3 regions of the Polymorphospora sp. A560 genome follow, and region 2 is predicted to be linked to each of the others. Evidence: riboswitches for the same ligand, from Rfam matches in the RefSeq annotation. Region 2 holds a riboswitch; each other region holds the start of a gene.
What was found. A riboswitch is a leader RNA that binds a small molecule or an ion and turns the genes downstream of it on or off. The one in region 2 is predicted to bind thiamine pyrophosphate.

Region 1 (7,028 bases), 820 kb from region 2:
CCGCGAAGAGCAGGGTGCCGGTGCGCTCGGCGGCGAAGACCGTCAGCGTCGCCGTGATGCCCAGCGCGCCGACCAGCAACGGCCAGGCCCGGCGCAGCAGCAGGCCGTAGCGGACGCCGAAGAGCGGCAGCACGGCCAGTTCGACGGCGATGGCGACGGCCGGGGCGACCGGGTCGAGGGTCGCGATCAGCGGCACCGAGAAGACCAGTGCGGCGGCGAGCTTGGCGACCGGGTTGCGCCGGGCCAGCGGCGCGTCCGACCGGGCGACCGGCCCGCCGGGCACCGTCACCGCCGCACCGCCGGGGCCACCTGGACGGTCCGGTCGGCGAGCGCGGCGACGAAGTCGGCGTCGTGGGTGACCGCGACGACGCCGTGCCCCGCGTCGCGCAGGCCGGCGAGCAGGTCGACCAGTTCGATCCAGGTACGCCGGTCCTGGCCGAACGTCGGCTCGTCGAGCACCAGCAGGCGCGGTGCGGTGGCCAGCGCGGTCGCCACGCTCAGCCGTCGTGCCTCGCCGCCGGAGAGCGTGTACGGGTTGGCGCCGGCGAGCCGGTCCAGCCGCAGCCGGGCCAGCAGAGTGTCCACGGTGGACTTGACGGCGGCGGGAGCGGCGCCGGTGCGGCGCGGCCCGAGCGCCAGCTCGTCGAAGACCGTGCCGGTGACGAACTGGTGCTCCGGGTCCTGGAAGACCGACCCGATCCGGCGGGTCAGCGCCGGTGCCCGCCAGCGGTGCGGCGGCCGGCGGTGGTCGGCACCGGCCAGGGCCGGCGTCGCCACCACCTGCCCGGTCCCCGGCCGGAGCAGCCCGCCGAGCAGCAGCGCCAGCGTCGACTTGCCGGCCCCGTTCGGCCCGAGTACGGCGACCGCCTCGCCGGCGCGTACGGCCAGGTCGGTCGGTGCCAGGCGGGGCGGCAGGCCGGCCGCCCCGGCGGTGAGCAGCACGTCGCCGGGTGCCGTCGTGGCCCGGCGGGCCGGGACCTGCCGGCCGGGCACCCACACCCCGCCGTCGGCCAGCGTGTCGCCGTGGCTGGCGAAGATCTGATCCGGTGCGCCGTCGGCGGTCACGCCGCCGGCCGGCGCCAGCACCACCACCCGGTCGACCAGCGGCAGCGCGTCGGCCACCCGGTGCTCGACCAGGATCATCGTGGTGTCCCGGCCGACCGCGCGATCGAGCGCGTCGCGTACCAGCGCCGCGCCGGCCGGGTCGAGGTTGGCCGTCGGTTCGTCGAGCAGCAGCAGGTCGGGGCGCAGGGCGAGGACGCCGGCCAGGGCGAGCCGCTGCTGCTCGCCGCCGGACAGCGCGGCGGTCGGCCGGTCCCGGTCGTAGGGGAAACCGACCCGGTGCAGCGCCTCGTCGACCCGGGGCCAGATCTCGCCGGCCGGCACCCCCCGGTTCTCCAGCCCGAACGCCACGTCGTCACCGGAGCGCGCCATCACGAGCTGGCTCTCCGGGTCCTGGAAGACGATGCCGACCCGCTCCCGCGACTTGCGCGGGTCGAGCCCGTCGATCTCGACGGTGCCCTCCTGCTCGCCGGAGTCCTCGGCGAGCAGCCCGGCGAGCGCGGCGAGCAGGGTGCTCTTGCCGGCCCCGGACGGGCCGAGCAGCAGCACCCGCTCGCCGTGCTCGACGCGCAGGTCGAGGCCGCGGACCGCCCACGCCTTACGGCCGGCGTGCCGCCACCCGAAGCCGCGCAGCTCGACGGTGCTCACCGGCGCCCCACCGGGCCGCCGGGTGCCGGGTCGCCGGGTGCCGGGTCGCCGGTCCAGGCCGAGTCCGGGTACGCGGGCGCCGCCGCGTACCCGGTCCTTGATCGGTGCATCCGGTTCAGACGGCGGTCCGCTCGCGGCCGGCCGGGAAGCGATCCAGGGCCCCGGTCCGGGCCAGCGCCCGGGTCAGCGCCCAGCCGCCGGCACCGGCGATCACGGCGGCGCTGATCACGGTGAAGACGAACATCGGGATCCGGAACGAGACGAGGTCGTAGCCGGCGTAGTAGCGGATCTGGTCGAAGACCGCGGCGGCCAGGCCGGCGAGCGCGCCGGAGACCACGGCCACCGGCAGCTTGAAGGAGCGGTAACGCAACGCGAGGAACGCGGCCTCCGCACCGAGGCCCTGGAAGGCGCCCTGCACGATGGCCAGGGCACCCCACTGGCTGCCGAGGATCACCGAGATGAACGCGGCGAGGAACTCGCAGTAGAACGCCGCCCCCGGCTTGCGGATCACCAGCCCGCCGATCACGCCGGGCAGCAGCCAGATGCCGTAGATGATGCCCTGGGCCCCCGGGAAGAAGGCGAAGGCGGGGTCGGTGGCGCTCCACACGAGGTTCCAGGCCCAGAAGATGACGCCGAACGCGACGGCGATCACCGACGCGACGACGATGTCGACCGTACGCCAGCGGCTGGCGGTGGGTTGTGTCATGGCTGTGCCTCCCAGTTCTTCGAGCGAACCAGGCAAGACGCACGCCACGACCGGACGGTCGTGGCGCGGCTGGAGAATCGACCGAACTCCCTGCGCTGGCATTACCCAGATCAGGTTCGAGGGTCTGCGGTGGTGTCCCGCACTCTCAGCGCTGTGCGCTCCCCTGTCGGATATGAAGTTGTGGCGCCGACGCTAGCACCGACGGTGATTTCGCGACAGCGCCGAGGTCGGATGTGGCCCCCGACACCTGGTCGCGCGGTAGGGTGGTCTGCCCCCACCGCGACCGTCCGTAGTGAAGGGACCAGCCTTCAGTGACCACGGCCAATGCCGCCCCCGACACCACGGGGGCCGGCCCCGCCAGCGGCACCGGACCGGCGGGCGGCGGCCCACCCGACCCCGGACCACCACCGCGCCGCCCGCTCCTCGGCGACCGGATCGGCTCGGTCGAGGTGCTCGCCGCGCTGCTGCTCCTGCTGGTGGTCTTCCGGGGGCCGCTCTCGACCGCGATCTCCAGCCCGCGCCTGCAGACCTGGACGACCGTGTTCGTCTCGGTCATGGTGCAGGCGGTGCCGTTCCTGGTCTTCGGCGTCGTGCTCTCGGCCGTGATCGCGGTCTTCGTGCCCCGCTCGTTCTGGGCCCGGGCGCTGCCGCGACACCCGGCCCTGGCCGTACCGGTGGCCAGCGCCGCCGGCGTGGTCCTGCCCGGCTGCGAGTGCGGGGCGGTGCCGATCGCCGGCTCGCTGATCCGGCGCGGGGTCACCCCCGCCGCCGCCCTGGCGTTCCTGCTCGCCGCGCCGGCGATCAACCCGATCGTGCTCGCCTCGACCGCCGTCGCCTTTCCCGGCAGCCCGGAGATGGTGGTCGCCCGCGGCCTGGCCAGCATCGTCGTCGCGATGATCATGGGTTGGTTGTGGCTGCGGCTGGGCCGCGCCGACTGGATCCGGCTGCCGCACCGACCCGAACTCGACGGCATGTCCAAGGGCCGGGCGTTCTGGGCGGCCGTACGCCACGACGTGGTGCACGCCGGCGGCTTCCTGGTGCTCGGCGCGATGGCGGCGGCCTGCATCAACGTGCTGGTGCCGGAGCGCTGGCTGCAACTGGTCGCCGACAACCCGGTGCTGTCGGTGCTGGTGCTGGCCGTGCTCGCCGTGCTGCTGTCGATCTGCTCGGAGGCCGACGCCTTCGTCGCCGCGTCGCTGTCGCAGTTCTCGCTGACCTCCCGGCTGGTATTCCTGGTCGTCGGCCCGATGGTCGACCTCAAGCTGGTGTCGATGCAGGCCGGCGTCTTCGGCCGGCGGTTCGCGTTCCGGTTCGCCCCGGCCACCTTCGTGGTGGCCGTACTGGTGGCCGTCGGGGTCGGTGTGGTGCTGCTGTGAGCGGAGGACGGCGATGAACCGGCGGGCCCAGGCCGTGGTGCTGCTGCTGCTCGGCGGCTCGGTACTCAAGGCCAGCTTCACCGACATGTACCTGCGCTACGTCAAGGAGGGGCTGCGGCCGTTCCTGATCGCCTCCGGTGTCCTGCTGGTCGCGGTCGCGGTGATGACGCTGCTGCACGACCTGCGCCCCCGGCCGGGCACCACCGGCGCCGGGCACGACCACGAGCACGACGACCACGGCCACGAGCACGGGGGCAAGGGGCACCACGAGCCGCGCGTCGGCTGGCTGCTGATCGCACCGGTGCTCGGCCTGCTGCTGGTCGCCCCGCCGGCGCTCGGCTCGTTCGCCGCCGGCCAGGCCGGCACCGCGCTATCCAGCCAGCGGGCCGACAGCTACCCGCCGCTGCCCGAGGGCGACCCGGCGAAGATCAGCGTGCTCGACTACGCGTCCCGGGCGATCTTCGACGGCGGCGCCTCGCTGACCGGCCGGACCGTGCAGCTCACCGGCTTCCTCGCCGAGGGGCCGGGCGGCGAACCGATCCTGGCCCGGATGATCCTGTCCTGCTGCGCCGCCGACGGGCGGCCGATCAAACTCGGGATGAGCGGCAACGTTCCGGTCGGGCTGCCCGCCGACAGTTGGGTCGAGGTGGTCGGCGGCTACACCGACCGCGTCATGACCGACCCGGTCAACGGCGAGGACATCCCCTACCTCCAGGTCGAGTCCTGGCGACAGGTGGACCCGCCGAAACAGCAGTACGGGTAGCCGACGTACCGTGGCGGGAGTGGAGATCACCCAGGCGGCCCCGCTCACCCGCGCCATGCTCGCCGCGGACCTCGTCCGGCTCGGCGTACGGCCCGGATCGGTGCTCGTCGTACACGCCTCGATGCGCCCGCTCGGCTGGGTGTGCGGCGGCCCGCAGACCGTCGTACTGGCCCTGCGGGACGTGCTCGGCCCGGACGGCACCCTGGTAGTGCCGACCCACACCCCGGACAACTCCGACCCGGCGAACTGGCGCAACCCGCCCGTACCGGAGCACTGGTGGGCGACCATCCGCGACGAGATGCCGGGCTTCGACCCGGCCGTGACGCCGAGCCGCTGGATGGGGGCGCTCGCCGAGCTGGTGCGTACGTCGCCGGGAGCCCGGCGCAGCGACCACCCGCAGGTGTCGTTCGCGGCCCTCGGCGCCCGGGCCGGCGACCTCGTCGCCGACCACCCGCGGGCCGGGATGCTCGGCGACGCCTCGCCGCTGGGCCGGCTCTACGACCTCGACGCCGACGTGCTGCTGCTCGGCGTCGGCCACGACTCCAACACCTCGCTGCACCTGGCCGAATACCGGCAGCCGGACCCGCCCCGGGAGCGCCTCGGCGCGGCCGTGCTGACCGGCGCCGGCGGCCGGGAATGGAGCTGGTGGGACGACGTCGACCTCGACGAGGGCGACTTCGAACTGCTCGGCGCCGACCTGGACGGGACCGGCGCGGTCCGGTTCGGCGAGGTCGGTGCCGCCCGGTGCCGGCTGATGCGCCAGCGGGCCGCCGTCGACTTCGCCGTGGACTGGATCGCCGCCAACCGATGAACCCGGAGGACCGATGACCCTCAGCGCCGATGCCTACCTGTCCGTCGTCCGGTCGACGATCGACCGGGTCTCCGCCGGCCAGCGCGAAGCCGTCGAAGGGGCCGCCGACCTGATCGCCGCGGCGCTGGCCGCCGACGGGGTGGTGCACGCCTTCGGCACCGGCCACTCCGAGGCGCTCGCCATGGAGATCGCCGGCCGGGCCGGGGGACTGGTGCCCACCAACCGGGTGGCGCTGCGCGACGTGGTGATCCACGGCGGTGAGTCGCCGAGCGTGCTCGGGCCGACCCTCGAACGCGACCCGGCCGTCGCCCACCGCCTGCTCGACCTGCTGCCGGTGAGCCCTGCCGACGTCTTCGTCGTCGCCTCCAACTCCGGGGTCAACGGGGCGATCGTGGAGTTCGCCCAGCTCGTCAAGGAGCGCGGCCACGGCCTGATCGCGATCACCTCGCGGGAGCACTCGGCCGGCGTCGAGTCGCGGCACCCGTCCGGGCGCAAGCTCGCCGACCTCGCCGACGTGGTCCTCGACAACGGTGCCCCGTACGGGGACGCGACCCTGGAACTGCCCGGCGGCGGCGCGGTCGGCGCGGTCTCGTCGATCACCGCCGCCCTGCTGGCGCAGCAGATCGTGGTGGAGGTGGTGCGCCGGCTGGTCGACGCCGGGCAGACCCCGCCGGTCTACCTGTCGGCGAACATCCCGGCCGGCGACGCGCACAACGAGGAGTTGGAGCGGCGGTACGCCGGCCGGATCAGGCGCGGTAGCTGAGGTTGTTTCGTCACCCCTCCGCCGGGGCATTCACGAGCGTTGTCATCGGCGGGGTAACGGGAGGCGTCAGGTGGCCAAGGAGACCGAGAAACAGCGTTGGCAACGCAACTTCGCCGACCTGCTCCAGGAATTGCGCGTCGCGCAGACCGGCGTACAGATTCTCTTCGCCTTCCTGCTGACGCTGCCGTTCAGCAGCGGCTTCCCGGACACCACAGCGTTCCAGCGGGACGTCTACGTGGTGGCGCTGTTGTCCGCGGCCGGCGCCACCGCGCTGATCATCTCGCCGGTCGCGTTCCACCGGGCCCTGTTCCGGCAGGGCCGCAAGCCGGAACTGGTCCGGTACGCCCACGCCGTCGCCAGCGGTGGGCTGGGATTCATGCTGATCGCGATGGTCAGTTCGGTACTGCTGATCACCGACTTCATCCTGCCCCGGCCGGTCGCCTTCATCCTCAGTGGCATCACCGCGATCTTCTTCCTCGTCTACTGGGCCGGCCTGCCGTTCCTGCGACGCAACTGGGGCGACGGGGACGAGGACGACCTCGACGACGAGGAGGCCCCCACCTCGACCCGGTGAATCGGCCACGCCAGGCTTTGCCGGCGTCGGATTGGTGATCGTCTGCTGTTGAGGCGGTCGACACACCGAGTCGGAACTGTCTGAACAGCAGACGACCACTGGATGGCTGTCTTGTTCAGATGCTGAATCAACAGACCCTTTCCTGGGTATTACCGGTCAGTAGCGTGATGGGAAGCAGCACGCTGAGCCGTACCCGGAGGAGGGGGTTGCCGTGACGACGACGCAGGACGAACGCCCGGCGGCGGGTGGGATCGACGGCGGTGCCGGGCCACTGCCGAAGGAGGCCGGCCAGGTCTCGGAGAAGGAGGCCCGGCAGGTCGCGGAG
Region 2 (7,028 bases):
ACATCTCCTCGCTTCGCTCGTCGTCATGACGCGAGCCGAGCCGGCCGCTCCGCCCGCTCACGACAAACTTCTTCTCTGGATGACGCTCAGCCGGACCGCCGGCCGCGGCGGGCCGGGGGTTGCGGATCGCCGCCGCCGGAACCGGCCCGCGGTGGGCGGCCGGCGCGCAGCGCCGCGACGGTGGCCGCCGGGTCGGCGGCGGACATGACGACGCCCATCACCGCGACGCCGGCCGCACCGGCGGCGTGGCACCGGGCGACCTGGGCGGCGGTACGGATGCCGCCGAGGGCGAGCACCGGCACGCTGGAATGCCGGATCAGCCGGGCCAGCCCGTCGACGGTCAGTGGTGGTCCGTAGCCGGGCTTGGACGGGGTCGGGAAGACCGGCGACATCGTCACGTAGTCCTCTGTGGACAGCCGGTCGAGTTCGGCCTCGTCGTGGCACGACCGGCCGACCAGCGACGGCGCCGGCGACGGATACGGGTCGGCGGTGGCCAGGTGCACGGCGTCGCCGCCCAGCGGGTCGGGGCCGGCGACGACCAGTCGCCCGCCGACCGTGGCGAGCACGGCGCGCAGCCGGTCCGCGAGCCTGGTCCGCTCGGCCCGGGGAAGGTCCCGTTCCCGCAGCACCACCCACCGGGCGCCGCCGTCGACACAGCCCCGCACCACGTCGACCAGTGGCCGGTGGGCCAGCCGACGGTCGGTGAGGACGACGACGCCGCCCGGTCCGGTCACAGTTGCGGCCGCCCGTCGTCCGGTGTGGACGCCAGGGCGTGGGACCGGCGGGCGATCCGGCCGGCACCGGCGGCCAGCCATCCGGCCTCGACCCCGTGCCGCATCGCCGTCGCCATCCGCTCCGGGTCGGCGGCCCGGGTCACCGCGCTGGCCAGCAGCACGCCGGCGCAGCCGAGTTCCATCGCCCGGGCGGCGTCGGACGCGGTGCCGATGCCCGCGTCGAGGATCACCGGTACGTCCACCGACTGTGTGATCAGCCGGATGTGGTGCTCGTTGCTGATGCCGAGCCCGGACCCGATCGGCGCCCCGGCCGGCATGACCGCGGCACAGCCGACGTCGGCCAGCCGGCGGGCCAGCACCGGGTCGTCGGAGGTGTACGGCAGCACGGTGAACCCGTCGGCGACCAGGCATTCGGCGGCGGCGAGGAGTTCCACCCCGTCCGGCAGCAGGGTGCGCTCGTCCCCGATGACCTCCAGCTTCACCCAGTCCGTCTCGAACGCCTCGCGGGCCAGGTGGGCGACCTTCACCGCCTCGGTGGCGGTGTAGCAGCCGGCGGTGTTCGGCAGCAGCCGTACCCCGCACCGGTCGAGCAGGTCGAGCAGCCCGCCCTGCATGGTGGCGGCGGTGTCGACCCGGCGCAGCGCGAGCGTGACCAGTTCGGTGCCGGACGCCCGGATGGCCCGTTCCAGCACGTGGAGGTTCGCGGCACCGCCGGTGCCGAGGATCAGTCGCGAGGTGAAGGTCTGCCCGCCGAGTTCGAACGACGACACCGCGATCAGCCGCCCTGGGCCGCGGTCAGCACCTCGACCCGGTCGCCGGGCCGCAGCGTGGTCGCCGGCCAGGCGCCCCTCGGCACCACCTCGCCGTTGACGGCCACCGCCACACCGCGGTGCTGGGTGGTCGACGCGGCGACGACCGCGGCGACGGTCGTACCCGGGGTGAAGGGGCGGGTGGCCCCGTTGACGGTGAGTTCGATCGGATCGTCCGGCACGGGTGTGCCTCCGCTCTCAGTTCGGCGTCGGATCGGTGGTGAAGCGGGCCGGCCCGAACGGGTCCAGCACCGGGTCGGGGACCCCGGTCGTGACGAGGTCCGCGACCAGGTCGGCGGTCAGCGGCGTCAGCACGATGCCGTGCCGGTAGTGCCCGGTGGCCACGACCACTCCCGGCCGGCCGGGCAGCGCACCGATGATCGGGGCGTTGTCCGGCGTACCGGGCCGCCAGCCGACCCGGGTCTCGGTGAGGTGGTATTCGGCGATCTCCGGCAGCAGGTCGGTCGCGGCCCGCAGCAGATCGAGTACGGCCCCCGCCGTGACGGTGTCATCGAGCCGTTCCTCGACGGTCGCCCCGACCACCACCTCGCCGTCGGCGCGCGGCACGAGGTAGACGTGCCGCCGGTCGGCGTAGCCCCGGATCACGTGCCGGAAGCCGGGCGCGGCACCGTCCGGCGCGCGCAGGCGCAGCACCTGGCCCTTGACCGGCCGGACCGGCACGCCGGCCAGTGCGGCCGCGCCGACGCCGTTGGCGACCACCACCGTGCCCGCGTCCACCGTGGACAGATCAGTGACCGTGGTCGGCTCGACGCGTACCCCGGCCCGCCGCGCCGCCGCCGCCAGGGCGACGACCAGGCGCCGGGGGTCGACCTGGTGGTCGTCGGGCGCATACCCGCCACCGCGCACCCGCGGCGAGAGCCCGGGCTCGCGGGCCCGCAACTCCGCCGGGCGCAGCACCGTGATCGGCAGCCCCAGCCCCCGCTGGTACGTCCACAGCCGCTCCGCCTCGGCCAGGTCGTCGGCGGTGAGGGCCACCACGAGGGTGCCCTCGTCGCGATAGCCGACCTCGGTGCCGGCGGCCCGCGCGAGTTCGGCGGCGAAGCCGGGCCAGCGGGCGGCCGAGGCGACCAGCAGCGAGGTCAGCTCCTCCTCGCCGAAGTACGCCTCGGCCACCGGGGCCAGCATCCCGGCCGCCACGTCCGACGCACCCGAACCGGGGGCCGGGTCGTGGACGACCACGCTCATCCCCCGGGCGGCGCAGCGCCATGCGATGGCGAGTCCGATCGGCCCGGCGCCGACGACGGCGACGTCCGGCCTCATCGGACGGCCGTGATCGCGGCGAGCAGTTCGGCGGTGGCCCGGGCCGGGTCGGCGGCCGACGAGACGGCGCCGACGACGGCCACGCCGTACGCGCCGGCCGCGACGAGTTCCGGGGCGCTGGCCGCGGTCACCCCGCCGATCGCGATGACCGGCACGTCGACCGCGCCGGCCACCGCGGCGATCCCGGCCGGCCCGATCGGGGCCGGCAGCCCGTCCTTGGTCGACGTCGGGTAGCAGGGTCCGACGCCGAGATAGGTCGCCCCGGCCGCCACCGCCGCCCGCCCCGCCTCCCCGGTACGCGCGGTGGCGCCGAGCACCGCGTCCGGGCCGAGCACCCGGCGGGCCGCGTCGACGGGCAGGTCGAGCGCGCCCACGTGGCCGCCGGCGGCGCCGACCGCGAGCGCGACATGCAGGCGGTCGTTGACCAGGCAGGTCGCTCCGGCCGCCGCGCACAGGTCGGTGACCCGGCCGGCCAGGTCGTACGCCTCCCGGTCGCTCGCCAGGTCCTCGACCCGGACCTGTACGACGAGTTCGGCGCCGGCGGCGGACAGGGCGGCCCGTACGACGGCGAGCGGATCCCGGCCCGGCCGGGTGTCGGTCACGAGATGCAGTCGTCCGAAAGACGGCACAGCAGCACTCCTCCCTGCGCCGGCATTACCCGGATCAGGTTCGACGGTCGGGGGCTGCAGCCCCCCTCTCAGCCCGGTGCACCGGGCTCCCGTGGGTCACTTCCGCGACCGAGAGTACGTCTGCCGTCCGGTCCCCGTAAAGGGGGGACCAGGTCAGAGCAGGGTGGCGAGCGCCTCCCGGTCTTCGGCGGACGGCTCCCAGGCACCGGCCCGCGCGTTGGCGCGTACCTGGTCGGGGGTGGTCGCCCCGGCGATCACGGAGGTGACCGCAGGGCGGGCGGCGAGCCCGCCGATGGCGACGTCGAGCAGGTTGCGGCCGCGCTCCGCGGCGAACTTCTCCAGTGACTCGATCAGGTCCCAGGGCGCGGCGGCCAGCCGCTTGGCCCACCGGTCCTCGGCCAGCCGGGTGCCCTGCGGCGCGCTCTCGCCCCGCCGGTACTTGCCGCTGAGCAGGCCACTGGCCAGCGGGAAGAACGGCAGGAGGCCCAGCCCGAACCGCTCGCAGGCCGGCACGACCTCGGTCTCGGCGTCCCGCTCGATGAGGCTGTAGTGGTTCTGGGCGCTGACGAACCGGGTCAGGTTCCGGGTCCGGGCGGTCCACTCGGCGTCGGCGATCTGCCAGCCGGCGAAGTTGGAGTTGCCGAGGTAACGGACCTTCCCGGCGCGGACGAGATCGTCGAGCGCCGACAGCGTCTCCTCGATCGGCGTCGCCGGATCGGGCTCGTGCATCTGGTAGAGGTCGATGTGGTCGGTGCCGAGCCGGCGCAGCGACGCCTCGACGGCCCGGACGATGTACCGGCGGGCTCCGCGGGCACCCCGGTCGGCGCCGTTGGCCCCCTCCATGTTCATGCCGAACTTGGTGGCCACCACCACCTCGTCCCGGCTCCCGCGCAGGGCCGCGCCAAGCTGCTCCTCGGAGGCGCCGTGCGGGTTGCCGTAGATGTCGGCGGTGTCGAAGAGGTTGATCCCGGCGTCGATCGCGGCGTCCACGACCGCCTTCGTGCCGGCGGCGTCGAGCTTGCGGCCGAAGTTGTTGCAGCCGATGCCGACCACGGACACCACGAGCCCGGAGTCACCCAACCGGCGGTAGCGCATCTCAGTCATGTCGCGAGCCTATGCGGGACGGTGTCAGGCGACGTCCCAGACCGGTTCGGGCACCTCGACCACCTCGCCGTCGCCGCGGAAGAGGACGAAGCGGTCGAACGACCGGCTGAACCACCGGTCGTGGGTCACCGCCACCACCGTGCCGTCGAAGGCCCGCAGCCCCTCTTCGAGTGCCTCGGCGCTGGCCAGGTCGAGGTTGTCGGTCGGCTCGTCGAGCAGCAGCAGGGTCGCCCCGGACAGCTCCAGCAGCAGCACGAGGAACCGGGCCTGCTGACCGCCGGACAGCGTGCCGAACCGCTGGTCGCCCTGGCCGGCGAGTTCGTAGCGGCCCAGTGCCGCCATCGCCGCGTGCCGGTCCATCCCGTCCCGGTGGTCATCGCCGCGCCACAACACCTCGACCAGGGTCTTCGCCATCAGCTCCGGCCGGTCGTGGGTCTGCGAGAAGTGACCGGGCCGGACCCGGGCGCCGAGCCGTACGACCCCGTCGTGGGTGACGGGTGCCAGTGTCACCCCGACGTCGACCGGCACGTTCGCCGGGTCGGGGTCGGTGCCGCCGCGGGCGAGCAGCCGCAGGAAGTGCGACTTCCCGGTGCCGTTCGCGCCGAGGACCGCGACCCGGTCGCCGTACCAGATCTCCAGGTCGAAGGGGTACGTCAGGCCGTCGAGTTCGAGCTGCTCGCACATGACGGCCCGCTTGCCGGTACGGCCACCGGTGAGCCGCATCCGGACGGCCTGGTCCTTCGGCGGCAGCGGCGGCGGGCCGGCCTCCTCGAACTTGCGCAGCCGGGTCTGCGCCGCCTGGTAGCGCGACGCCATCCCGTCGTTGTACGCGGCCTTCTGCTTGTACATCAGCATCAGCTCACGCAGCTTCTGGTGCTCCTCGTCCCATCGCCGCCGACGTTCCTCGAGCTGGTCGTGGCGGGCGACCCGGGCCTCGTGCCAGCTCGCGAACCCGCCCGGGTGGGTCCAGGCGCTGCCGCCCTCGACGGCGACGACCCGGTCGGCGGTCTGGGCCAGCAACTCCCGGTCGTGCGAGACGTAGAGCACGGACTTGGCCGACTCGCGCAGCCGCCGTTCGAGCCACCGCTTGCCGGGTACGTCGAGGAAGTTGTCCGGCTCGTCGAGGAGCAACACCTCGTCGGTGCCACGGAGCAGCAGTTCGAGCGCGAACCGCTTCTGCTGCCCGCCGGAGAGGGTGCGCACGGGTCGGTCCCGGACGGCGTCCCACGGCTGGTCGAGCACGATCGTGGCGACGGTGTCGAAGACCACCTCGGCCTCGTACCCGCCGGTCTCGCCCCAGGCGGCCAGCGCGTCGGCGTACGCCATCTGCGCCTTGCCGGCCGCGTTGCTGTACTTGCCGCGCGCCTCGGCGGTGCGCAGCGCCGCCTCGGTGGCGACCAACCGCCGGCCGGCGTCCCGAAGCACCGGGGCGGCCAGCGACAGCGCCAGGTCGAGCAGTGTGGTGTCGTCGCCGATCATGCCGATGAACTGGCGCATCACGCCCAGCCCGCCGGACCGGGCGATGGCACCGGTCTGCTGCGTCAGGTCGCCGGCCACCATGCGCAGCAGCGTTGTCTTGCCGGCGCCGTTCGGGCCGACCAGGGCGACCTTGGCGCCCTCACCGACCCGGAACGACACGTCGGCGAACAGTTGGCGGCCGTCGGGCAGCGTGTGCGCGACCCCGGCGACGTCTACGTAACCCACCGGGGCATCGTGCCCGAACCGACCGGTCCGGCGACAGCGGGTTTCAGCGGGTCACCCGCAGTACCCGGTAGCCCTTCTGGCTGGCGTGCCGGTCGACCCGGAAACCCTGCTCGACCAGCCAGCGGTGCAGCGAGTCGCCGCCGAGGTGCCGGGCCACGACGAGCCAGCCGACCCCGTCCGGCGCGAGCCGGGGCAGCCAGCGGGTGAGCATGGCGTGCAGTTCGGCCTTGCCGATCCGGATCGGCGGGTTCGACCAGATCTGGGCGAAGACGATGTCGTCGGGTACGTCGTCGGGCGCGGCGACCCGGACCCGGTCGGCGACGCCGATGCGAGCCGCGTTCTCGCCGGCGAGTTCCCGGGCACGGGCGTTGACATCGACGGCGTGGACGGTGGCGGCCGGCGCGACGGTCGCCAGCGCGCACGCGATCGGCCCGTAACCGCAGCCCAGGTCGAGCAGGTGGCCGGTACCGGCCGCGGGCAACTCGCCCTTGCGCAGCAGTACGGCCGTGCCGGGGTCGAGCCGCCCGGCGGAGAAGACGCCGCCGGTGGCGACCAGGGTGAGACCGTGCCCCGCCACGGTGAACTCGATGTCGCGGCGCTGATCGGGGCTGGTCGGTTCAGCGGTGAAGTAGTGGTCGCCGGTCACGTCAGGCATTCTCGCCCACGGCGTACCCGGCACCGCCCCTGGCTCCTGCGGTGCGAAAAGTACTGTTCATGCAGAAGGTCCACTCTTTCGATTGACGCAAAACCTCAAGTGCGGTAAGGGA
Region 3 (7,028 bases), 590 kb from region 2:
GGCTGCTAGCTCAATAGGCAGAGCTGTGGACTTTTAATCCATAGGTTCAGGGTTCGAGTCCCTGGCGGCCCACTCGGGATCCATGGCGACCGTCCGCCGGCGCCGGTCTGGAGGCTCGGATGGACGACGTCGTCGGATGTCTGGCCTGCGACCTCACCGCAGGCCGGACATCCGTACCGGGGGGTCGCATCCACCGGACGGCGCACTGGGTGGTCGAGCACTGCGTCGGTCCGCTCGGTGTGGGCACCCTGATCGTCAAGCCGTTGCGGCACGTCGTGCAGGTCGCCGAGCTGACCGATGGCGAGAGCTCGGAACTCGGCCCACTGCTGCGGCGGATGGCCGCCGCGGTGACGGCGTTGACGAGCCCGGAGCAGGTCTACGTGTGCCTGTGGTCGCACGCCGACGGCAGGCCCGGGCACATCCACTTCGTCGTCCAGCCGGTACGGCGCGAGGACATGGACGGCCACGACCGGTTCGGGCCGGCACTGCAGATGGCGATGTTCCAGGCCGGACAGACGCCTGATCCACGAGCGGTGACGGTGTTCGTCGAACGTTTACGCGACCACCTCGCGGCGGAGCCTTCCTGACCTGGTCGGGAGCATCCGGTCGTCGTGTGGGAGCTCGCCGACAGTACCCATGATTCGGGAGGCGTCCAGCCGTGCAGGAACCGCGTAGGGCCCGACAGCTCGGTATCGAGATCGGTGTGCTGCCGACGGGCGCCCACAACGCCATCACCGACGTGAGCGGCGTACGGGTCGGTCACACCACGATCGTGGCCGGCGACAGCATCCGTACCGGGGTGACCGCGGTCGTACCGGAGCAGTTGTTCACCTGGGCGGCGCTGCCGGCCGGGCTGTCGGTCGGGAACGGGTACGGCAAGATCGTGGGCTCGACCCAGGTAGCCGAGCTGGGCGAGATCGAGACACCGGTGTTGCTGACCGCGACCCTGTCGACGTTCCGGGTCGCGGACGCGTTGGTGACGTACCTCCTGGGGTTGCCCGGGCGGGAGGACGCGCAGTCGGTGAACCCGGTGGTCGCCGAAACCAACGACGGCTTCCTCTCCGACATCCGGGCGCGGCCGGTGACCGAGGAACACGTGCTCGCCGCCCTGCACGGTGCCACCGGTGGGCTGCCGGGCGAGGGGTGTGTCGGCGCCGGCACCGGCACCGGCGCCCTGGGGTTCAAGGCCGGAATCGGTACGTCGTCACGGGTGACCACGACCTCGCGCGGAGCGGCGACCGTCGGTGTCCTCGTCCAGTCGAACTTCTCCGGCGTACTGCGGGTGTGCGGGGTGCCGGTGTCGCGCGAGCGGATGGGCGTACCGGTGGCACCGGTGACGCCAGGAGCGGCGCCTGGGGCGGCCGCGGAGCATCCGGGCAACTCCTGCGTCATCGTGGTCGCGACCGACGCCCGCCTGGACGCGCGCCAGCTCGGCCGCCTCGCCCGGCGCGCCATCTTCGCGATGGGCCGGGTCGGGTCGGACTTCACCAGCGGCAGCGGGGACTACGCGCTGGCGTTCGCCACGGCCGAACCGGTGCTGCCGGTGCTGCCGGTGCTGCCGGAGTCCGATGTGGATCCGTTGTTCACCGCCGTCCTCGAGGCGACCGAGGAGGCGCTGCTGAACTCGCTGTTCATGGCGACGACCACGGTCGGGTTCAACGGCCACGTCAGGTATGCCGTCCCGCACGACAGGTTGCTCGCGCTGCTCGGTGAGCGTGGTGTGGCCGGTACGGGCTAGGACCACGCTCCGTCTTGGCCGGCCCACAGGCCGGCGAAGTGGCTGATCGGGCCGTTGCCGTGGCCGACCCGCAGGGCCGCGCCGTGGGTGATGCTCTCGGTCAGCCAGCGCTTCGCCCGGTCGACGGCATGCTCCCAGCCGGGTGCCTGCGGGCGCAGGGTCGCCAGCGCCGACGACAGCGAGCAGCCGGTGCCGTGGGTGTTGGTCGTCTCGATCCGCTCACCGGGGAACTCGAAGAGGTCCCGGCCGCCGGACAGCCGCCCGCCGGCGTCGACCAGGGCGTCGGAGGCCGACCCGTCGGCGAGATGCCCGCCCTTGGCCAGGACGGTGACGCCGTACGTGGCGGACACCCGGTGTGCCTGCTCGAGTACGTCGTCCCACCGGGAGACCGCGGGCTCGTCGGCGAGGACGGCGAGTTCGGGGATGTTGGGCGTGACGAGGTCGGCGTGCCGGACGAGGTTCCGGATCGCGTCGACCGCGCGCTCGTCGAGCAGCCGGTCGCCGCTGGTGGCGACCATGACGGGGTCGAGGACCACGACCGGCGGCCGCTGCCGGCGGAGCCAGTCGGCGACCGCCTCGATGATGGTCGAGTTGGCGAGCATTCCGATCTTCACGGCGTCGATCTCGACGTCGTCGCTGACCGAGTCGAGTTGTTCGGTGAGGAACTCGACCGGCGGGATGTGCACCGAGCGGACCCCCATGGTGTTCTGGGCGACCAGGGCGGTGACCACCGCCATGCCGTATCCGCCGTTGGCGGCGATGCTCTTCAGGTCCGCCTGGATTCCGGCGCCGCCGGTCGGGTCCGTACCCGCGATGGAGAGGACGCGTGGTGTCTGCCGGTGGTCGGTCGGGTCAGTCGGGTGCATGGCCGCACGCCTTCCTGAAGGGAGCGGCGGCGCACCGGGCAATGGCGGACAGGCGTGGGCTCACCCGGACATCCCTTCGCTAGTACGAACTAGATCAGGTTCGACGGGTGTGATCTCAGCCCGCTCGAAGGGCGGGCACCCCGTGTCACTGCCGACATCGTATCCAGCCCGCGGGCCGGGTACGAGCCGTGAGACCGGGTGGCCCGGCTACGGGCGTCGCGACCGGCCGGGGTAGCGGATCAGCAGGCTCGCGTGCACCTCGTCGTCGCCGACCGCGCCGTAGACGTGGGGTACGTCGGAGATCCAGGTGATGTGCTGGCCGGTGCCGGCGAGGGCGGGCGCGCCGACGGGGCCGGCCCGGAGCAGTCCACTGAAGACGGTGACGTGTTCGGTCACACCCCGCTGGTGTGCCGGTGAGGTCTGGGGTGGTCCGGGCGGCACCCGCATCCGGTAGAGCTCGAAGGTGACGTCGCCCTCGTCGAAGACCTGGAGCAGGGTCGCCTCGACCGCCGTACCGCGGATCGTCGCGGCATCCGTGCCGGGGGCGGCGAGTACGGCGGCCAGCGGAACCCCGAGTTCGGCCGTCACCGCGTAGAGCGTCTCCAGGGTCGGGTTGCGGGTGCCGTTTTCCAGGCCGGACAGGGTCGCCTTGCCGACGCCGGCGCGTCGGGACAGGGCGGAGAGGGAGACGCCCCGCGCCTCCCGGAGTTCGCGGACCCGCCGGCCGACCTCGGCGCCCTCGCCGCCTCCGTCGACCGCCGGTCGGCGGCTTGTACGACGCGAATCCATCCGGCTATGGTGCATGACCGGAGCGTTCCGTTTGCGGAACGGCCTGGTCATGGGGAGGACCGTCGATGGAACGCCTGGCGCAACCGGTGCTGGCCGGTGTGGTGACCGCCCTCGTCGGCTTCGCCAGCTCTTTCGCGGTGGTGCTCGCCGGGCTGCGCGCCGTGGGCGCCACCGAGCGACAGGCCGCCTCCGGTCTCTTCGCCCTCTGTGTGGTGATGGGGCTGGTGGCGATCTGGTTGAGCCTGCGCCACCGGCTGCCGATCAGCGTCGCCTGGTCCACCCCGGGGGCCGCCCTGCTGGTGTCGACCGGGGCGGTCGAGGGCGGGTTCCCGGCGGCCGTGGGCGCGTTCCTGGTCTCGGCGCTGCTCATCGTGGCGGCGGGCCTGTTCCCGGCACTCGGGCGCTGGATCGCCGCCATCCCGCAGCCGATCGCCAGTGCCATGCTGGCCGGCGTACTCCTCAGCCTCTGCATCGCCCCGGTCCGGGCGCTGATCGACGTACCGCTGATGGCGGCGCCGGTGATCCTCACCTGGGCGCTGCTGACCCGGTTCGCCCGCCGGTGGGCGGTGCCCGCCGCGCTCGTCGTGGCCGTCGCCGCGATCGCGGTGTCCGGCCCGCCCGGCGGCCTGACCGGGGCGGCCCTGCTGCCGGTCCTCGAGTTCACCGCGCCGACCTGGAACGTGTCCGCCCTGGTCAGCGTCGCCCTGCCGCTCTTCGTCGTCACGATGGCCTCGCAGAACGTGCCCGGCATGGCGGTCCTGTCCAACTACGGCTACCGGGCGCCGCTGCGCCCGATCCTGGTCGGCACCGGGATCGCCAGCGGCCTGACGGCGCCCGCCGGTGGTCACGTCATCAACCTCGCCGCGATCACCGCCGCCCTGGTGGCCGGCCCGGACGCCCACCCCGACCGGGACCGCCGGTGGATCGCCGCGATGACGTCGGGCGTCGGCTACGTCGTACTCGGGCTGACGGCCGGGCTGGCCACGGCGTTCGTGCTGCTCTCCCCGCCGGTGCTGGTCGAGGCGGTGGCCGGGCTCGCGCTGCTGGGTGCGTTGGCCTCCGCCCTCGCCGCGGCGGTGGCCGCGCCCGAGGGGCGGGAGGCGGCGGCGGTGACCTTCGTGGTGACCGCGTCCGGCCTGTCGGTGCTGGGGATCGGGGCGGCGTTCTGGGGGCTGGTCGCCGGTGGGTTCATGCTGTTGCTGATGCGTAGCCGCAACCGCGTCGCCGCCGAGCCGCCCGCGCCGACGCCGACCACGACGCCGGAGCGCACCGAACCGCAGCCGCTCAGCGTCCGGACGTCAGCTGATCCGTCCTGACCTTGAGCAGTACGACGTCGCCGGTCACCTCGGCGATCTGGTCGGCCGCCACGTAGTGGTCGGGAGTGCCGTCGACGCGCAGGTATCCGGCCCGGAGCAGGCGGGCGGCGGCATCCGGCGGCACATCCGGCGCCGCCGGTGTCTCGACCTCGGACAGGCCCTCACCGGCGCCGTCCGGCGGCGCCTGCACCGTCACCGCGTTGGGGTCGCCGGGCCGGGACGCGGCGACCCGGCCGATCTCCGCCCCGGTCGCGTCGACGACGCGCATTCCGGACTCGACCTCGGCGAACGGCGGATCGACTGGTGCTCGCATGGCGCCTCGGTACCCCGGGCGGATGCCGCCAAACCCGGCGGCCGCGCCCGCCGGGCCATTCCCTTCACCGAGCCGTCCCGTTCACCAGGCGGTCGGGCGGGCGGAGAGTTCCCGCCAGGTGCCGGGACCGTCGAGCAGGGCGCGTACGGCGTCGAGGGCGTCGTCCTCGCTGTCGAACTCGTAGAAGCGGGAGACGCCCTCGGCGCCCCCCGCGCGCTGCTCCACGTGCCACCGGTCGCCGTCGGCGCGAAGGTAGACGTCACGCCGGGCAAGTCGTCCCCACTTGCCGTTCCACCAGTGCTTTCGCTGCTCCATGCGCGGACCCTATCGAACAGGTGTTCGACAATGGTCGGCGCCCCGGCGTCAGCGCTGGGCCGGCGGCTGCTCCCGGTTGATCAGGCGGTCGAGGGCGTCGCCGTCGCGGCCCGGCACCCGGCCGGCGGCGACCAGGGCGTCGCGGATCTCGGTGAGGAGCTTGACCTCCTCGCTCGGCGCCGCGGGCGGCGGCTCCTCGCCCCGCTTGCGCCGCTCGGCGAGCTTGTTCATCGGCATGACCACCAGGAAGTAGAGCACCGCGGCGGTGAGGAACAGGGTGATCGCCGCGTTGATGAACGCCGGCCAGTCGAACGGGATGCCCCGGAACTCGGGCGCGGTCTGTTCCAACCCGTCCCCGCCGGTGACCAGCAGGGTGACCACCCGGATCAGTGGTTCGAGGAACGACTTCGTGAACTGCGTCACCACCGCGGTGAACGCGGCGCCGATCACGATACCGACCGCAAGGTCGACGACATTGCCGCGCAGGATGAAGTCCTTGAAGCCCTTGAGCATTCCCAACCTCCGGGGAAGATTGCCGCTGTCGATCGACAACCTATGCCCGCAGTGGGGTCTCCAGGAAAGCACCCGCCTCGCGCGTCGCCCCTTCGGTGTCGCCGGCCCGGATCGCCTCGACCAGTGCGGAGTGGTCGACGTACCGGTCGGGGTGCAGCTCCGGCCCGATCGCCTCGGTCAGCGTGGCGCGCATCGCCGTACCGAACGAGGCGTACAGCTCGGCCAGCATCGTGTTGTGTGCCGCGGCCACGATCGTCGTGTGCAGGGCCGCGTCGGCGGCCACGAAGACCTCCGGCCGGCCGGACTCCCACGCGGCCTCCCGCGCCGTCAGCGCGGCGTCGAGTGCGGCAAGGTCTTCCGGCGTACGTCGTAGCGCCGCGAGCCGGGCCGCCTCGACCTCGAACGCCCGGCGTACCTCGACGGCCTCGGCGGCCCGGGCGGCCCGGACGACCTCCGGGGCCGCGGTGGGGGCCAGCCGGCGGGCGACCACACCGGACAGTTCGTCGGTCGAGGTGACGTAGGTCCCCGAGCCCTGCCGGCACTCCAGAACGCCGGCGTGCACGAGGGCCCGGACCGCCTCGCGGACCGTGTTGCGGCCCACGCCGAGCGACTCCACGAGCTGTGGCTCGGTCGGGATCTTGCTGCCGAGTGGCCACGCGCCGCTGGTCACCTGCTCGTTGAGCTGGTCGATGACCTGGCGGACGAGGGTCTGCCGGGCGCCGGCACGCGGCCCCGCCGGCGGCAGTGTCATCGGTTACAGCCTCGGCCGAAAATCATCCCATGATTGTATGGTCGCCGGTATGACCCCGCCACCCACCTCGCTCGCCGTGCCGGCCGCCCCTCGCGTGGAACCGCCGCCGACCGCCGTCGCCGGCCCGCCCGCCGACGGCAGCACCGGGAGCGGGCCGGCGGTCCGGGGCGGTCTGGTGATCCTGGTCGGCATCCTGCTCGTCGCGCTCAACCTGCGTACGGCGGTGACCAGCCTGGGCGCGCTCCTCGACGAGGTCCGGGTCGGACTCGGCGCGTCCGGGGCGATGGCCGGCCTGATCACCACCATGCCGGCGATCGCCTTCTCCGTCCTCGGCGCGACGACCCCGTGGCTGGTCCGCCGGATCTCGCCGGCCCGGCTGCTGGCCGTCGCGATGGCCGTCCTCGCCGCCGGGCAGGTGCTGCGGGTC

Region 1: another riboswitch for thiamine pyrophosphate. It lies ahead of QCD66_RS07515 (ECF transporter S component); the one in region 2 lies ahead of thiE (thiamine phosphate synthase).
Region 3: another riboswitch for thiamine pyrophosphate. It lies ahead of thiD (bifunctional hydroxymethylpyrimidine kinase/phosphomethylpyrimidine kinase); the one in region 2 lies ahead of thiE (thiamine phosphate synthase).

The regions. Positions count from the first base shown of each region.
Region 1 is NZ_CP122282.1:1,627,293-1,634,320, forward strand. Features, by position in the region: gene QCD66_RS07505 (energy-coupling factor transporter transmembrane component T family protein) at 1-283, opposite strand, end outside; gene QCD66_RS07510 (ABC transporter ATP-binding protein) at 286-1,710, opposite strand; gene QCD66_RS07515 (ECF transporter S component) at 1,826-2,416, opposite strand; TPP riboswitch at 2,486-2,591, opposite strand; gene QCD66_RS07520 (permease) at 2,851-3,792, shown strand; gene QCD66_RS07525 (TIGR03943 family putative permease subunit) at 3,806-4,555, shown strand; gene QCD66_RS07530 (AAC(3) family N-acetyltransferase) at 4,575-5,366, shown strand; gene QCD66_RS07535 (sugar isomerase domain-containing protein) at 5,380-6,129, shown strand; gene QCD66_RS07540 (DUF6328 family protein) at 6,200-6,703, shown strand; gene QCD66_RS07545 (acyl-CoA dehydrogenase family protein) at 6,915-7,028, shown strand, end outside.
Region 2 is NZ_CP122282.1:810,913-817,940, reverse strand. Features, by position in the region: gene QCD66_RS03880 (thiamine phosphate synthase) at 87-734, opposite strand; gene QCD66_RS03875 (thiazole synthase) at 731-1,504, opposite strand; gene thiS (sulfur carrier protein ThiS) at 1,510-1,710, opposite strand; gene thiO (glycine oxidase ThiO) at 1,742-2,824, opposite strand; gene thiE (thiamine phosphate synthase) at 2,821-3,453, opposite strand; TPP riboswitch at 3,448-3,555, opposite strand; gene QCD66_RS03855 (aldo/keto reductase) at 3,607-4,548, opposite strand; gene QCD66_RS03850 (ABC-F family ATP-binding cassette domain-containing protein) at 4,582-6,261, opposite strand; gene QCD66_RS03845 (class I SAM-dependent methyltransferase) at 6,305-6,907, opposite strand.
Region 3 is NZ_CP122282.1:223,961-230,988, forward strand. Features, by position in the region: tRNA gene QCD66_RS01075 (tRNA-Lys) at 1-72, shown strand, start outside; gene QCD66_RS01080 (HIT family protein) at 120-587, shown strand; gene QCD66_RS01085 (P1 family peptidase) at 659-1,738, shown strand; gene thiD (bifunctional hydroxymethylpyrimidine kinase/phosphomethylpyrimidine kinase) at 1,735-2,604, opposite strand; TPP riboswitch at 2,659-2,757, opposite strand; gene QCD66_RS01095 (helix-turn-helix domain-containing protein) at 2,812-3,393, opposite strand; gene QCD66_RS01100 (benzoate/H(+) symporter BenE family transporter) at 3,459-4,709, shown strand; gene QCD66_RS01105 (hypothetical protein) at 4,678-5,022, opposite strand; gene QCD66_RS01110 (hypothetical protein) at 5,104-5,337, opposite strand; gene mscL (large conductance mechanosensitive channel protein MscL) at 5,386-5,850, opposite strand; gene QCD66_RS01120 (FCD domain-containing protein) at 5,891-6,601, opposite strand; gene QCD66_RS01125 (MFS transporter) at 6,651-7,028, shown strand, end outside.